2 linked regions of the Rhodohalobacter sp. SW132 genome follow. The protein of the gene in region 1 binds, or shares a complex with, the protein of each later gene. Links are inferred from orthologs where the notes say so. Each region holds a gene or a part of one and is shown on either strand. Other genes may lie near its edges.

Region 1 (8,346 bases):
ACGAATATCATCCCACCTTTTATGGCTTGGAACGATGGTTATGGACGCCGGTGCCGTTTCATTTTTTATCTGGACGTTTAAAGAGCGTGAAAAGATTTATGATATTATGGACCGCCTCACGGGACACCGGTTTACCGTATCTCATGCCCGGATTGGGGGTGTTGCAAACGATATCACCGACGAGGCGATGGGCGCAATCAAAGAATTTGCTGAATCATTTCCGAAAGAAATTAGAGATTACCACAAACTGCTCGACCGAAACCGGTTGTTTTTCGACCGGAACGAAGCCGTTGGTGTATTGAAGACCGAAGACGCTATTAAAATCGGGGCCGCCGGCCCTGTTCTGCGAGCTACCGGGTACGGATACGACGTGAGAAAATTCGCTCCCTACGCCCGATATGATGAAGTGGAATTCGGTGTTCCAACCCGGCTTGAAGGCGACAATCTTGCAAGATATTTTGTTCGGATGGAGGAGATGTCCGAAAGCATTCGAATCATTAATCAATGTATTGATAAACTTCCAAAAGGCCCCGTGCGTACGGATAACGCAAAGCAGGCCTACCCTTCCAAAGATGAAGTCTATTACTCCATGGAAGGTATGATTCATGACTTTATGATGACGGATACAGGTATCTGTCCCCCGGAAGGCGCGGAAGCCTATCACGCCGTGGAATCTCCAAAAGGAGAATTAGGATACTTTATTCAAAGCGACGGAACCGGTCATCCCTGGAGATTAAAAATTAATGCACCCTCCTTCAGTAACCTTCAGGTACTTGAAAATATACTTGATGGTGAGATGGTCGCCGATACCGTGGTGATTATTGGTGGAATTGACCCTGTAATGGGTGAAGCAGATAAATAATATTATGACGTACGAATTCGATAAAGACGACCTCAAAAAAATCGACGACATCAAGGCAAAGTACCCGGAAGTAATGCCGGCCACTCTGCCTGTTTTATGGCTTGCACAAAATAAATTCGGCCATGTTGAACCGGAAGTTCAGCGCCTTGTCGCAGAAACACTTGGCCTGCCGGAAGCCCATGTTCACGGTGTTGCAACCTTCTACACACAATATTATAAAGAGAAGAAGGGAAAGCACGTTCTCGATGTATGCACCTGCCTGAGTTGTCAGCTTTGTGGCGGATATGATATGTTAAATCACATTGAGGACAAACTGGGTATTAAAGCCGGCGAAACTACGGAAGATGGAATGTTTTCCGTCCAGGAAGTGGAATGCCTGGGCGCATGCGGATACGCCCCGATGCTGCAGGTTACCAACGATAAATACGTGAACAACCTCACGAAAGAGAAAGTTGACAAACTGATTGATGACCTGAAAGCCGGCAAAACGCCCGAATACGAAGAAATTAAAATGCCCCTCCGTAAAGTTGACTAAAAAGTTATGAGCACAGCAGACTGGAAAAATTACGAACCTGTATTGATACCTAATACTAAAGATCTGCACAAGATCGACGTGTATCAGCAGAATGGCGGATACAGTGCTCTGAAAAGTGTACTAACTGATAAAAAGAAGTGGGAAGGCCCGTCTGATGTCATAAATGAAGTGAAGGCGGCAAATATTCGCGGACGAGGAGGAGCCGGGTTCAATGCCGGTTTAAAATGGTCGTTCATGCCGCCGGCTGACGGCGGACCGCGTTATCTTGCCTGCAATGGAGATGAGTCGGAGCCGGGTACATTCAAAGACAGAAAAATCTTTGAGTATAACCCACATGTATTTATTGAAGGAGCTCTTATTGCTGCATATGCGATGGAAATCACCTCAATCTATGTTTATATCCGAGGTGAATACAAAGATTACATCGATATGATGCAAAAAGCTGTGGATGATGCTTACGAAAAAGGTTTTATCGGCGAGGATATTTTAGGATCCGGCTACAGCGTTGATTTTTATGTCCACTCCGGTGCAGGTGCATATATCTGCGGTGAGGAGACTTCCATGCTCGAATCTCTTGAAGGAAAACGAGGATACCCGCGGGTAAAACCTCCGTTTCCAGCTCAAAAAGGATTATGGGGCCGTCCTACCACAATCAACAATATTGAAACGCTCTCGCATGTCGTTCCTGTGATTAATAAAGGAGCGGACTGGTTTGCCGGTATCGGTGCCAAAAATCATCCCGGACCCATTCTTTACGGAATTTCCGGTCATGTAAACCGCCCCGGTGTATACGAACTGCCATCCGGAATCCCTGTTCTTGAACTTATCAATGATGTGGCCGGAGGAATGCGTAATGGCAAGCAATTGAAAGCTGTCATTCCAGGTGGTTCTTCCACGCCGATTTTGCGGGCAGATCAGCTGGATGGTGTTACCATGGACAGCGATTCACTCCGTGAAGTGGGAACCATGCTTGGAACTGCCGGGATGGTGGTTATGGATGAAGATACCGACATGGTTGATATGCTATGGAGAATAGCACATTTTTATCATCATGAATCTTGCGGCCAATGCACACCCTGCCGTGACGGCACCGGGTGGCTTGAAAAAATCTTATTGAAAATTAAAAACGGCGACGGCGAAATCAAAGATCTTGATCTGCTGCTGGACATCACCACGCAGATGGAAGGACGAACAATATGCGCCCTCGCTGATGCCGCTGCCTGGCCTGTACGACATACTATTAATCGATTCAGAGATGAATTTGAAGCCAGGTGTAAAAAATCTGTACACGCAATCGCATAACGTAAACAGATGATCTGTTTACGGTTGAAAATTTAAGTCTGTTAACTGTGAATGTAAGGATGGTAAGAATTCGGAAATTTAGCGATTTACGGATCTGCAACATCATTCATTCACCCACAAATAATCAATTCCAAAGATGCCTGAAGTAATAATTGACGGAAAACGGTTTGAGTACGAAGGCGAGCACAGGCTCCTGCAGTTTATTCTGGATCAGGGACTCGAAGTGCCGTTTTTCTGCTATCACCCATCAATGTCAGCTCCTGCTAATTGCAGGCAGTGCATGGTTAAAGTGGGTCAGCCTGTAAAAGACCGCGAAACCGGTGAATATGAACTTGATGATAAAGGTGACCGGGTGATCCGCTGGTTCCCAAAACTTCAGACATCCTGTAATATCCAGATATCTGATGGTATGGTTGTGCAAACTCAGGAGACGGATGACCTTGTTAAACGAGCTCAAAAAGATACACTTGAGTTTATTTTAGCCAACCATCCACTTGACTGCCCCATTTGTGATCAGGCCGGTGAATGTCCGCTTCAGATTCAAACCTATAAGTACGGACCCGAAGGCAGCCGTTTTGAAGTTAAAAAAGTACACAAACCAAAGCGGGTTCAGCTTGGACCCCGTGTTATCCTGGATGCTGAACGATGCATTAACTGTACACGATGCGTGCGGTTTACGAACGAAATCAGTAAAACTCATCAGCTGACCATTACCTCACGTGGCGATAAAAATTACCCTGTTGCTGCGCCGGGGCGTGAGTTTGATGACGCATATTCACTTAACACCGTAGATATCTGCCCTGTGGGTGCACTCACTTCCGCAGATTTCAGATTCAAAGCCCGTGTTTGGGAAATGAACCAAACACCCAGCATCGACATCACCAACGGCAAAGGGTGCAACATCGACCTTTGGACCCGGGATAATCTTGTCTTGCGCATCACTCCACGGCAAAATGAAGAAGTCAATGACTACTGGATGCCCGATATAGGCAGGGAAGCTTACAAAATTTTCAACGAAAACCGGATCTCCCGGCCGATGCAGAAGCTCGAAAACGAACATGTGCAATCCTCCTGGAAAAACGCTGTGGAAACGCTGGCCGAGCATGTTGAGCAAACCGATAAAAATGATATTCTGTTTATTGGATCGCCTCACGCTTCTGTAGAGGAAAATTACGTTTTAATGACAATCTCCGATCTTCTTGCCGGATCCACTCCTGTGTTTACCCCACACATTATTGATGGAGCCGGGGATGATTTTCTGCTCACCGATGACCAGGCACCAAATACAAACGGATGCCGCCTGCTCGGGCTCGATGAACAATCCGAAAGTGAGTTGAAAGCTGCGGTTAAGAAAGCGAAGCTCGTCATTATGCTGAGTGATCATCTGATCGACCGCGGTGTCCTTGAAACGTCTGATTTTAACGATACGTTTCTGGCCATGTTTGCAACCAATCATGGAGAAACCACAAAAGCTGCCGATCTCGTGATTCCGGTAACAACTGCAGCAGAACACGCCGCAAGCTATGTTAATGTGGATAAACGGATTCAGAGAACTGTTCCTGCAAAAGAGACGAAATATACCAACAGACGGCTGGATCTTGAAATGTCGGAAGGCCGCCTCGACCGATATGGAACAAGTTTTGATAACTGGAGAACCGAGGATAACAAAGTTGACTGTCTCCCTCTCTGGACGATTAGCAACGAAATTACAAACCGGTTAGGACTGGATGTTCGCTTTTCAAATGGCCGGGAAATACTGTCTACGATTGCAGATACGATTCCGGCATTCTCAGGAATTTCATACCAGGTCATAGATGAACATTCCGGCATAGACCTAAATAAAATTGAAAAAACTGTAAAATCTTAACCCATAGGAATGGCTGAAGTTACCGTCACCTCATATATCATTCTCGGCACTGCTCTTTTTATGCTCCTAAATTCTGCGGCCGTTGCTGTTTATGCAGAACGCAGAGTAGCCGCATTTATCCAGAACCGGGTAGGACCAAATCGTGTGGGTCCGCTTGGACTGCTACAACCGATCGCTGATGTTGTTAAGCTCTTATTGAAAGAAGATGTAACTCCAAACAACAGTTATCGCTTAATACACACCGTAGCACCGATTATTCCCGTTATCACCGCTTTGATGACGGTTGCTGTCATTCCATTTGGAGAAGGCATTTATGCTGTAGACATCAACGCCGGCGTGCTATATCTGCTGGCAGTGGCCTCTCTCGGGGTTTATGGAGTTACGCTTGCAGGATGGGCATCTAACAGTAAATATTCCCTGCTTGGCGGATTACGGGCTGCTGCACAGATGATCAGCTACGAACTTCCGCTGGGAATGGCCGTGGCATCCGTTGTTATTTTTGTTGGGTCACTCAGCGTTGTGGACATTGCTGCTGCGCAGGAAAACTGGTGGTTTGTCTTTCTGAATCCAATCGGCGCTATCATTTTCATCGTGGCGGCATTTGCGGAAAGTAATCGTACCCCGTTCGACCTGGTTGAGGCAGAACAGGAGCTTGTAGGTGGATTTCACACCGAATATAGTTCTATGAAATTCGGGATGTTTTTCCTCGCAGAATACATGCACGTTGTGATTAACTCCATGTTGATGGTTACCTTCTTTTTTGGTTCCTACCACCTACCGTTTGCTGGATACTGGCTGCCTGAACTTCCAACCGTAGCAAAAGCCATTCTCGATATTTCAGTCTTTACCGGAAAAACCGCGTTTTTTGTATTCTTCTTTATATGGGTTCGCTGGACTATTCCAAGGTTTAAATTTAACCAGGTGATGAAACTTGGCTGGAGCAAACTGTTGCCGCTGAGCATTATTAACTTTATTGTGATCGCAGGAATTCTCTATTTGATTTACGCCTGATCCTGCTCACCATTTTTCATAAAAAGCCGCGGATATTCATTCGCGGCTTTTTTTTTATCCACTACCCAAGTCTTCAGCAAACCATTTACAGCCGGTTGTGCATACTCTCCTTGCTGATTAAATCACCGAATCCCGCAGATGAACTGCTGTTCAAATATCACAACTCAGCAAAACTCTGCGCGGTACTCTGCACAAATCTTCAAGAATAAAAAAATCAAAATCATTTATATCTTCGCATTATCTTTAATTCTATGCCGAATCCCCGATTACATCAAACTGAAAGAAGAAAAAGAGAGCGAAGGTTAACAGCCATTCTCTATTTAATTTCCATCGCTGTGATGTTTACATCGATTCTGATTATTTTTGGCATCTGGTTATGGATGATGCCGCCATCCGTTATTCCGCAGGACAATCATGATTTTAACAATCAGGATATTCAAATGAGTGAGCAGATCAGACAGGATGTTGTACATCTTGCCGACTCGATTGGAGAGCGCAACATGCATACTCCGGGTTCCATGGATTCAGCCAGGGCGTACATCAGCCGGCGTTTTAATTCCTTAGGCTACAACGTTGAAGAACATCACTACACCCTCCGCCGGGGAATCTATTCGGGGCGATCTGCTACAAACCTGATCGCAGAGATCCCGGGATCCGGTAATTCAGATGAAATTATCGTTATCGGGGCGCATTACGATACCGTTTCGGGTTCACCCGGTGCTAATGATAATGCCAGCGGCATAGCTGTATTGCTGGCCACAGCGGATCAAATGAAAGATTATCGTCCATACCGAACGATTCGTTTTGTGGCATTTGCCAATGAAGAGCCGCCATTTTTCCAAACTGCGGATATGGGAAGCTACGCCTACGCTAAGCGAAGCGCAGAACGTGGTGAAGCCATACGCGGAATGATCGCTCTCGACGGCCTCGGTTACTTCGATAACTCGCCCGGCTCGCAATCCTACCCCCTGCCCGGCCTTGGCTTCGCATACAGTAAACGCGCGACCTTCATCGGCCTTGTGACACGCCTTGGAGATTTAAACCTGTTACGAAGCGTTTCTGCCGGTTTTAAGGAGAGCGGAGCTATTGCCACCGAATCTGCCGCACTGCCCGGATTTTTGCCCGGCGTTAACTGGTCGGATCACTGGTCATTCTGGCAGCACGGCTATCCCGGCCTGCTCATAACCGATACGCTGCCATTCCGTGATCCACACTATCACTCTCCGTATGATACGCCAGGCCGCCTCGATTATGAAAATATGGCCCGAATTTCATCAGCACTGACGCTTGCCGTCCAGAATCTCGCTGACAGCGATACAGAATAGGCGTACACCTCTACCCTTCTCGAAACTAAAACTTTTTCAGTATTTTGAAATATTCTCTGAATATCAAAACAACGTTCGAATGAAAATTACAGAAACCTGCCTTTATGCTGATGATCTGGAGAAAGCAGAATCATTCTATTCTGGTGTGATGAAATTTGATCTTATCCAAAAAGAGAAGCAACGTCACCTGTTTTATCGCTGTGAAAATGGAATGTTACTGATATTTGATCCCAACTCTACACTCCGGGAAAGCAGTGATGGCAGCAAAAATCCGGTACCGCGTCACGGAGCCACCGGGAGTGGTCATATTGCATTTACGGTATCCCCTGAAAACTACAGTAACTGGAAAGGCCGCCTGCAGAAACAGAACATTGAAATTGAATCGGAAATCAAGTGGCCGGGCGGTTCTGAATCGTTCTACTTCCGGGATCCTTCCGGCAACAGCCTGGAAATCATAAAAGGTGATATGTGGGATTTAAACTGAGATTAAGTGCCAAAAACAGTACATTAGGCAGATAAATTTAATAAAAAGCGATTTATATTTTATGGAGACCGGTGAGTTAAACGATGCGTATGGAATTGTAGTGGGCAGAGTCGAAGAGTGGATTACCACTTTTTTTGAACTGCTGCCTAACATGGTCGTGGCTATATTTGTTCTGATCTTGTTTTACGTGCTGGGCCGGATTGCGAGGCGAGCTGTATCCAATCTTTTTTCAAAAGTTACTGATAATAAAACCATTACCAGTCTTCTTGAAACAATCATAGGTATCTCGATCGTCGGTATCGGGGTGTTTATTGCGCTGAGTGTTTTGCAGCTCGATGGTGCGGTAACATCACTCCTTGCCGGTGCCGGTATTATCGGTCTTGCACTTGGTTTTGCATTTCAGGATATCGCCTCGAACTTTATCTCCGGAGTGATTCTATCCATTCGCCATCCATTTGGAATTGGTGATATCATCCAGACGAACGATTTTTACGGTACGGTACAAAAGCTGAACCTTCGCAATACAATCATGAAAACTGTAACCGGACAAATTGTATATCTGCCGAATAAAAAGGTTTTCGAAAATCCGCTGGAAAATTTCACCTCAACCGGGTTGCGCCGTATCGACCTTTCGTGCGGAGTTTCCTACGGAGACGATCTTGAAAAAGCAAAACAAGTGGCCGTCGAGGCAATCGATAAAGTAGATAGCGTTCTATCCGACAAGGGTATTGAATTTTACTACGATGAATTTGGTGACAGCTCCATAAATTTTAAACTTCGCTTTTGGGTAACTTTTGTAACAAATCCCGATTTCTGGTCCGTGCGAAGTGAAGCGATAATCGCACTCACCAAAGCGTTTGATGAGAACGATATTATGATTCCTTTCCCCATCCGCACACTCGATTTTGGTATTCGGGGCGGAGAGAAACTGAATACCATGATCAGCACATCAAAAGACGG
Region 2 (8,454 bases), 100 kb from region 1 along the record:
CGAGTTCAATCCCGCGGATGGCGACACCACAACATCTACCCGCCTTATGCTTCGCGATGAATTCAACACAATGGAACTGGATACTACATTTACAGGATCCATTGAAATTTCGAACCTGGCCCCGGTACGTTACCATGCCAGGCTTTTCAGGGATCTGGATGAAAACGGAACGTGGGACCGTGGCGGAATTGATCCATTCAGAAGGCCTGAACCGTACTTTTTAAGGCGGAATATCCCGGTTCGGGAGGGATTTACTTCAGATGTTTCGGTGGAATTTTCAGGAATGCCGGAAGAAACAGAGCTTCCCGAAACCATTGAACTGCCGGAAGATGCCAATAACGATGATGGCAATGAAGATAATGACGGAAATAATCAGAATGATCAGTAAATAAGAAATTTAAATCATAGCAAGATGAATGAACTACTTTCGGGAGTTTACCAGGAGTTGACTCTCACGATCACAATTATCGTCATTATTTTACTGACGTTTATTGCTCAATGGCTTGTGAAAAGGGCGTTTAAACGTTTTGAAGAGAATAGCACTCAGTTTAAAGTTGATGATCCTACAAATTACAGATTTCTTTATTACGCAATTGTAGCGTTGATATACGTAACAGGGATTGGTTTTGCGATATGGAATATTCCGTCGTTGCGTCACATCGCCCAATCGATGCTGGCGAGTGCCGGAATCCTGGCGATAGTTCTTGGATTTGCGTCACAGCAGGCGCTTGGCAACATTGTAAGCGGACTTTTTATCGTCATTTTTAAACCGTACCGGATTAACGATCGCATTAGCATGAGAGACACACTGCGCGGTGTTGTTGAGGATATTAACCTTCGCCATACGATTATCCGGAATTTTGAAAATCAGCGGATTGTAATACCTAATTCGCTAATCAGCAATGAAATTCTGATAAATTCGAATTACAATGATGATAAGATCTGTAAACTGATTACCATTGGCATAAGCTACGGCTCAGATATTGATAAGGCGAAACAGATTATGGCAGAAGAGGTGGAAAGTCACCCGCTAAATATTGATAACCGCAAACCGGAGGATATTGAAAAAGGTACTCCACGGGTTCTGGTTCGTGTCATTGCCCTTTCTGATTCATCCGTATCGATACGGGCGTGGGCGTGGGCTTCTGATCCGCCAAATAGTTTTACAATGGAGTGTGATGTGATAGAATCCGTAAAGAAACGGTTCGACAGAGAAGGTGTTGTAATTCCATTCCCGCAGAGAACCATCAGCTATCTTGAACCGGCAAAAAGCGGTGCGATTCAAGATGAAACGAAACCAGGCGAGGCAGGTTTGAAAAAAGAGAAGAGATAAATTTAGAATCTCTTCTCTTTAAAATTCCGGGATTTGTTAGATCTGTTTACGGAACCGGAACCGTGGAAAGAATTTTGGAAACGATATCTTCGCTGGTAATTTCCTCCGCTTCCGCCTCGAATGTTGGGATGATCCGGTGGCGAAGCACATCCATGGCCACAAATCGCACATCTTCCGGGGTTACATACGCGCGATGCTCCATAAACGCGTGTGCGCGTGCCGCAAGGTTCAGATTGATTGATGCGCGGGGAGAAGCGCCAAAGTTTATCAGGTCATTAAGATCGGAAAGGTTGTAATTCTCCGGCTTACGTGTTGCGAAAATCAGGCTGATGATGTACTTCTCAACTTTCTCATCTGTATAAATTTCATTCACAACATCACGTGCTTCCAGGATTGTGTCTGCAGTGGTTACCGGCGAAATCGATGGTTTATCACCGGTTTTTGCCATCCGGCGCATAATTTCAAGCTCTTCTGCCTCGGAGGGATAACCGATATTTAGTTTCAGCATAAAACGGTCAACCTGCGCTTCCGGCAGCGGGTAGGTTCCTTCCTGCTCCACCGGGTTCTGAGTTGCAAGCACAAGAAAGGGTTTATCGAGCGGAAAAGTGGTATCACCAATCGTAACCTGTTTCTCCTGCATCGATTCGAGCAGCGCGCTCTGCACTTTTGCAGGGGAACGGTTGATCTCATCCGCAAGCACGATATTTGAAAAGATAGGCCCTTTTTTAACCGTGAAATCAGCCTCTTTCTGATTATAGATCAGTGTACCGATCAGGTCGGCAGGAAGCAGATCCGGGGTGAACTGAATCCGTTGAAATTTGGTGTTTATCGCTTTGGAGAGAGAAGATACAGTAAGTGTTTTAGCCAGTCCGGGAACTCCTTCAAGCAGAACGTGACCATCAGCCAGCAGGCCGATCAGCAGCCGGTCGATCATATATCGCTGCCCAACAATCACTTTTTCAAGTTCTCGATAAATATCATCAATGAAGGCACTGCTTTTCTCAATTTTTTCACCCAGCGCCTGCATGTCAATCGTTTGTTCCATTACTTCAATCTTTATTGATAATTTTTGGTTCAATTTACCTATTTTCAACGGGTCATTCGGGTAGTTAAAGAAAGAATAATGTCGGACTTCTACAACGATACCCGCCCCAAAAGGTAACTTTTATTTTTGGAGATTGGTATTGGGGAAAATTGAACATTAAAAAATGGTTGCAAGGAAACAGGTTTGGGAATAATTGAAGCGATACTTCTTGGCTTACTACAGGGCATTACAGAATTTTTACCGGTCAGCAGTTCCGGCCACTTGGTTTTGGCGCGTGCACTATCCGGGTCAAATATCGAACCGGGAATAACATTTGAGATAGTTGTTCACTTCGGCTCGTTTTGCAGCATTGCCGTTTATTATAGAAAACTGATTCTGCAAATTTTGTCAGACCTGTTTAAAAGTATCACGCCGGCCGGAATTCGCGACGGAAGATTTAAAAACGATGAGAATACACGACTTTCATACATTATTCTTCTGAGTATGATACCGGCAATGATCGTGGGTTTTACGCTCAAAAGCAGTATCGAAGACGCATTTTTAAACCCGGGTTTTGTTTCTCTGATGCTGCTTGTAACCGGCACCATACTTTACAGCACAAAATTTGTTGGAAATCCCGATAAGGATGTAAATGTATCGCGCGGACTCTGGGTTGGTGTGGCGCAGGCGTTTGCGATCATTCCGGGCATTAGCCGATCCGGCTCTACCATATCACTGGGCTTGCTGCTCGGGATTGAAAGAGATAAAATCGCTAATTTTTCTTTTTTGATGGTGCTGCCTGTCCTTGCAGGAGCCATGCTGCTTGAAATCCTGGAATTGATGGAAGCCGGTGAAATTTTATTGCCAGCGGGCAGTTTGGTCGCAGGATTTTTCACGTCCTTTATTTCGGGTTACCTCGCATTATCATACCTGATTAAATTATTGAAACGCGATAAGTTTTATTACTTTTCATTTTATTGCTGGACGGTAGGGGTACTTGGAATAATCTATTTTTATTTCATCCTGTAGCGATCCGATTTTCGTTGCGTTAAAGTTCAAAAAACTAACACAAACTTCTTGAAGCCATTTTTAAATTTGGCTACCTTGGAGGCTTCAATATAAAAGAACCTTCTGAATGGAAATCTACGCATTTGTTTTACTTGCTGTATTAGCCATCGCCAGCGCACTGGGGATGATTTTGAATAAAAATACAGTTAACAGCGCACTACTGTTGGTCATTAATTTGGTAACAATTGCCGGCATTTATCTGCTTCTCCAGGCTCAGTTCCTGGCTCTGATTCAGATTCTTGTCTACGCCGGTGCCATTATGGTGCTTTTCCTGTTTGTTATTATGCTCCTGAATGTTGAAGAGGAGGAGAAATTGTTCGATAAATTCAGGGTGAAATATCTTCTGGCGTTTTTGTTGGGAGTTGTCATATTCGGACAGATACTCTACAGCTTGGGCGGTGTAACGGATATGCTGCCGGAAATTTCCAGTGACATGCTGTATGTTGGAACGGTTGAGGCTGTGGGTGAAGTACTCTATACAGAATTTTTATACGCATTTGAACTAACCGCTATTCTTCTGACCGCAGCAGTTGTGGGTGCACTGATGGTCGCACAATATAAAGTGAAAAAAACTGAGGACTCTGAATGATCGGCATTGACTGGTATCTTGCACTAAGTGCTATATTATTTACGATTGGGGTAATTGGCGTATTAATTCGCAGAAACGCCATTGTTATTTTTATGTGCGTTGAATTGATGCTTAATGCAGTTAATGTTTCACTGGTGAGCTTCAGCGCGTTTCACGGGGATATTACCGGACAGATACTCGTATTCTTTTCATTAGCCGTTGCTGCTGCAGAAGCGGTTGTCGGGCTTGCAATTATTATCGCAATTTTCCGAAACAATCTTTCGGTTGATATTACGAAAGTGAACCTTTTGCGCTGGTAACGGTCACTAAAATCGATTCTTTAAAGCCTGCTGGATTTGATTCCACCGGGCTTTTTTTGTTTATATATCCGTTCTCTTCTATTTGAAATTATGCGGCGGCCTTTTTCCAGTGGGGAAAAATGAACTATCTCTGGACAGAGCCCACGAGGTATCAGCTTGGATCACGTACCTTTTTGATTGATATGATGTTTATTCTGGAGTGTCTACCCAACGAGAGGCTGTAAGCAAATACCTTGTCAAATAATCGGTGTCTTTAATTTTTTAACCGCAGGGGCGCAAACAGCCGCGGTGGTTATTTATTCATATTCTCCTGATTCTTTTGAATAGTCTCCGAGATAAAGCGCTCTGGGAATTAAACCATTTTTGATTATATCATCGAAACATCTGTGCATTTATAAAATAGATATAACTGTATATCGGGCGATAATTCTGGTTTGCCTGAGCTGCAAAAGGAATTTTTATCTGTAACACTTACAACCACTCTGTTTTTATTTATGAGATCTCCGTTGTCATTTTTATGTATACTCATGTTTGTGATTCTGTTTTATGGATGTTCTGATATATCTCAGAAGCAGATCGTTCTTCATCAAACCGAACATGAAATCAGTACGAATGAGGGTGAAATATTACTTCAGATTGATGATATCCCATCAATGGTACAAGTTGATGCCGAAGTGGAGTTCGGGGCGTCTGAGCGATTTACTGAGGCCGTCATGCAGCCACAAGGGGAGTGGTTCGCCGTAACTACAGCCGGTATATCACATGGCGCGGGTTGGCTGGTTGATAGGGATCAAAACCAAATTTATCCGGCGGCGTTTCAATATGGCGGATCCGTAGAAGCGGGTCCATGGAGTGAATCCGGAGAATTTGCAGTTTTTATCAACATCGGGCCGGCGCCGTCCCAAACACTCTCGGTGGCCACTATGAGTCAGCCGGGCCGCACTGTGAACGAAAATTCAATGAATGTTCGGATTTCGGATCATTCGGGTTCCGTTCCGCCTGAATCCGTATATGAACCGATCAGGTGGGATGATGAGATGCTCGTTTTTGAGGTTGACGGAATACGTTACAAGTTTGATCCGGTTGACAACGAGGTGACAGCTCAGGATTAAGCGAAGGCTGCAAGCGTTCACAGGTCTAAAAAGTTTCGTAGATATCCATCAAGAGGGAGCTCATGATTGTCAATCATTCTGTGTGCTTTTTAAATCAACATTTAACCAAAAAAAAGAGATTCTTATGATCGATTGGAGCTGGATAACAACTACAGGCACCACACTTCTTATGATTCTACTCTCTGCTGCGGGGATTTATATCGCGTTGATGATTCTAACCCGCATAACAGGTCTTCGAAGTTTTTCGAAAATGTCCAGCTTCGATTTCGCAATTACGGTTGCTATCGGGACGATTATTGCGAGTACACTTCTGACTGACGATCCTCCGCTTCTTGCAGGTGCATTTGGATTAACTTTGCTCTACGGTATCCAGTATATCGTTTCTCATTCACGGAGGCTTTCTAAAACTGTAGAGTTGATTGTAGATAACAGGCCGCTGTTATTGATGGCGGGGGAGAAAGTATTGACTGATCACTTAAACACCGGGAGAATAACAGAGGAGGACCTCAAATCAAAATTGCGTGAAGCAGGAGTTGTGAGTGAGGATCAGGTTCTGGCAGTTGTACTTGAAACAACCGGCGATGTATCTGTGATGAAACGAAGTGACAGGATCTCACCCTGGATCTTTAAGGGAATCCGGGGAGAGGAGCATCTGTCGTTTATGAAAGATGAAAATCAATAAACTTCCTGTTCCGGGCAGTTAGCCATACGACTTTGGATAGTATCTATAAGAAGTAAAAAAGAGAGAATGCAAGAAAGCAGACCAGGATAAAGCTCATCACCACTTCCATACCGGGACTATAGGTTGTTGCATCATTTTCTTTATTGCCAAACGGATTTAGCCATGTCATCGGGTTACGGAAAACCTTTGTAGAGAGTACAGCTGTGTTGAGCACCACTTTTTCAGCCCATCCAAAAAAACCATCGGTTGATTTGATAAACATTCTGTAGGCTGCCGGTGAAGCTTTTCTGTAGAACCAATCCAGGTCAAGTGCAATAACAAGCTTGCCTTTCATGAGGTGTTTAAGCATCCAGAAACCGATAAATGTCATTATTGCGATCTGCATGATCTCTACAAACAGGTAGATTGTATATGGATTGAAATCAGTTTCGTAGGGAAGAAATGCATAGAGAGTGGATGGTGCAATTCCGATAACCATACAAACAACCGCCACAAATCCCATTCCAATATACATGTTAAAAGGAATCGGTTTGATTTCCTTGTCGTATGAATCAGCGTGGAACCAGGTGTAATATGGGAGTTTCAGACCCACGCTTAAAAACGTACCAATCGATACAAAAATCAGAAGTAACATGGCAGTATCATAACCGGAGTAGCCTATAGCCGTAACTGCCATCGGTTTGGTCACGAAAGCAGTAAACAACGGTAAGCCGGAAATCGACAAACTTGCCACAAGGTAGAGGCCCAGCACATAGGGCAATTTTTTCACCAATCCGCCCAGGTGATACATTTTGGATGTTCCTGTTGCATATAATACGGCTCCGCAAGCCATAAAAAGGAGAGATTTATTCAGAATATTACTCACAGCGAGTGCGGCGGCACCGTTGAGTGCCAGTTCTGTACCCACACCAATCGCTGCGATCATGAAACCGAGCTGACTGATAATATGGTAGGTAAGAATTTCACGGATATCTTTGCAGATCACAGCGTACATCACACCATAGATCGCCATAATAACCCCGATCCAGATGAGAATATCCCAGCCGGGGAACATTCGGATCAGCACATAAACCGCTGACTTTGTCGTAAAAGAGTTCAGGAAAATAACACCTGTAATCGTCGATTTGGGATATGCATCAGACAGCCAGGTATGAATCGGAATAAATGCAGCATTCACGCCAACACCCAGGAAAATGAGGATGTTTGAAATCGAGTAAACCTGTTCAAACGACTCGATTGCCAGCGAACCGGTTTGGGTTACATGTAAAATGATTCCGGCGAAAAGGAGCCCTCCACCAAGCACGTGGTAGACCAGGTATCGCATACCTGCAGCTCGCGCGGCATCTGTTCGTGTAGCCCAGATCAGCCATGTGGAACTCACGGCCATTAACTCCCAGTAGACAATCAGGGTGAAAAGATCACCGGCGTAGACAACGCCGAGGGCACCGGCTGCATAGAGCAGGGCCGCGCATTGCTGACCAAGATCCTTCAGATGATATGCATAAATACCGCCAAATACGGCTGCGAAGGCTATAATCAAGCCAAACACACGGCTTAGAGAATCAACTTCCAGAAGGATAAGATCGTAGTTTCCGATTGCACCGGTTAGGGTGTAGCCATCCTGGTGCATAGCTGCCATAGCGAGGGCGGCAACGGGGAAAATCAAAAATACAGAACTGCGTAGTTTTTCCGGAATCAGCGGAAGCAGTGCAGCTCCGAGCACAAGAAGAACTCCCGGTATGGCAAGTAACTCAATTGTCATAGTAGTCAAGATCGCGGTTTACGATTTTCTTTGAAATAAAAGTTGCCGCATAAACCAGCAGTATACACCCGAGGAAGCCAAAAATGGCGTAGAATCCCGGTATAGCGTTCCACCAGTGGCTGTCATAATCAGCCAGAAACATGAATTCGAGCACAAGTGTAAGCAACAGTACAAGGCCTATTAAGATCCAGTAAATTTTCTTCATGGCGATGCAGAATTAAAGATCGATGCTGAAATATCGACAGCCAGATCAAAAAAGTTGAAAAATAGATTCGGAAAGAGTCCAAATAGCACAGAGAGCGTGGCGGTTACCATAATCGGTACAACCATAAAGGGTGAAGCTTCACCATACTTTTCCAGGCCCTCGGGTTTTCCAAAGTACGCTCGTTTAATAATCGGGAAAAAATACCCGGCATTTAAAAGACCGGAAACAACAAGAATTGTGATGGGGATAACCATATCACCTTCCAGTGAACCCATAGCCAGATGCCATTTACTGAAAAATCCGTTTATCGGGGGAAGGCCGGCAAGTCCCATCGAGCCGATCACAAACGCAGCCATCGTCCACGGCATAACGGTCGCGAT

The links.
Region 2: the proteins of nuoH (region 1) and DYD21_RS09320 are in contact, whole or in part, in a cryo-EM structure (PDB 7NYH), measured with the Escherichia coli proteins. The link is inferred for Rhodohalobacter sp. SW132 from one-to-one orthologs.

Annotation. Positions count from the first base shown.
Region 1 is NZ_QUOK01000004.1:163,246-171,591, forward strand. Bases 3,759-6,576 are described here. They hold nuoH (NADH-quinone oxidoreductase subunit NuoH), read left to right. Parts: upstream 3,759-4,575; coding sequence 4,576-5,577; downstream 5,578-6,576. Other genes in these bases: DYD21_RS09775 (2Fe-2S iron-sulfur cluster-binding protein), read left to right, coding at 3,759-4,566; DYD21_RS09785 (M28 family peptidase), read left to right, coding at 5,829-6,576. Outside these bases: nuoD (NADH dehydrogenase (quinone) subunit D), read left to right, coding at 1-862; nuoE (NAD(P)H-dependent oxidoreductase subunit E), read left to right, coding at 867-1,397; NADH-quinone oxidoreductase subunit NuoF, read left to right, coding at 1,404-2,699; more of DYD21_RS09775, read left to right, coding at 2,836-3,758; more of DYD21_RS09785, read left to right, coding at 6,577-6,902; DYD21_RS09790 (VOC family protein), read left to right, coding at 6,982-7,386; DYD21_RS09795 (mechanosensitive ion channel family protein), read left to right, coding at 7,448-8,346. UniProt on the Escherichia coli protein: NDH-1 shuttles electrons from NADH, via FMN and iron-sulfur (Fe-S) centers, to quinones in the respiratory chain. The immediate electron acceptor for the enzyme in this species is believed to be ubiquinone.
Region 2 is NZ_QUOK01000004.1:60,987-69,440, reverse strand. The notes cover bases 2,328-5,253. They hold DYD21_RS09320 (NADH-quinone oxidoreductase subunit J), read left to right. Parts: upstream 2,328-3,492; coding sequence 3,493-4,014; downstream 4,015-5,253. Other genes in these bases: DYD21_RS09310 (hypothetical protein), read left to right, coding at 4,841-5,253; nuoK (NADH-quinone oxidoreductase subunit NuoK), read left to right, coding at 4,011-4,313; DYD21_RS09325 (undecaprenyl-diphosphate phosphatase), read left to right, coding at 2,562-3,386; DYD21_RS09330 (MoxR family ATPase), read right to left, coding at 2,328-2,378. Also shown: DYD21_RS09340 (Ig-like domain-containing protein), read left to right, coding at 1-388; DYD21_RS09335 (mechanosensitive ion channel family protein), read left to right, coding at 413-1,333; more of DYD21_RS09330, read right to left, coding at 1,380-2,327; more of DYD21_RS09310, read left to right, coding at 5,254-5,425; DYD21_RS09305 (DUF421 domain-containing protein), read left to right, coding at 5,550-6,107; DYD21_RS09300 (Na(+)/H(+) antiporter subunit D), read right to left, coding at 6,151-7,869; DYD21_RS09295 (hypothetical protein), read right to left, coding at 7,859-8,074; DYD21_RS09290 (monovalent cation/H+ antiporter subunit D family protein), read right to left, coding at 8,071-8,454. UniProt on the Escherichia coli protein: NDH-1 shuttles electrons from NADH, via FMN and iron-sulfur (Fe-S) centers, to quinones in the respiratory chain. The immediate electron acceptor for the enzyme in this species is believed to be ubiquinone.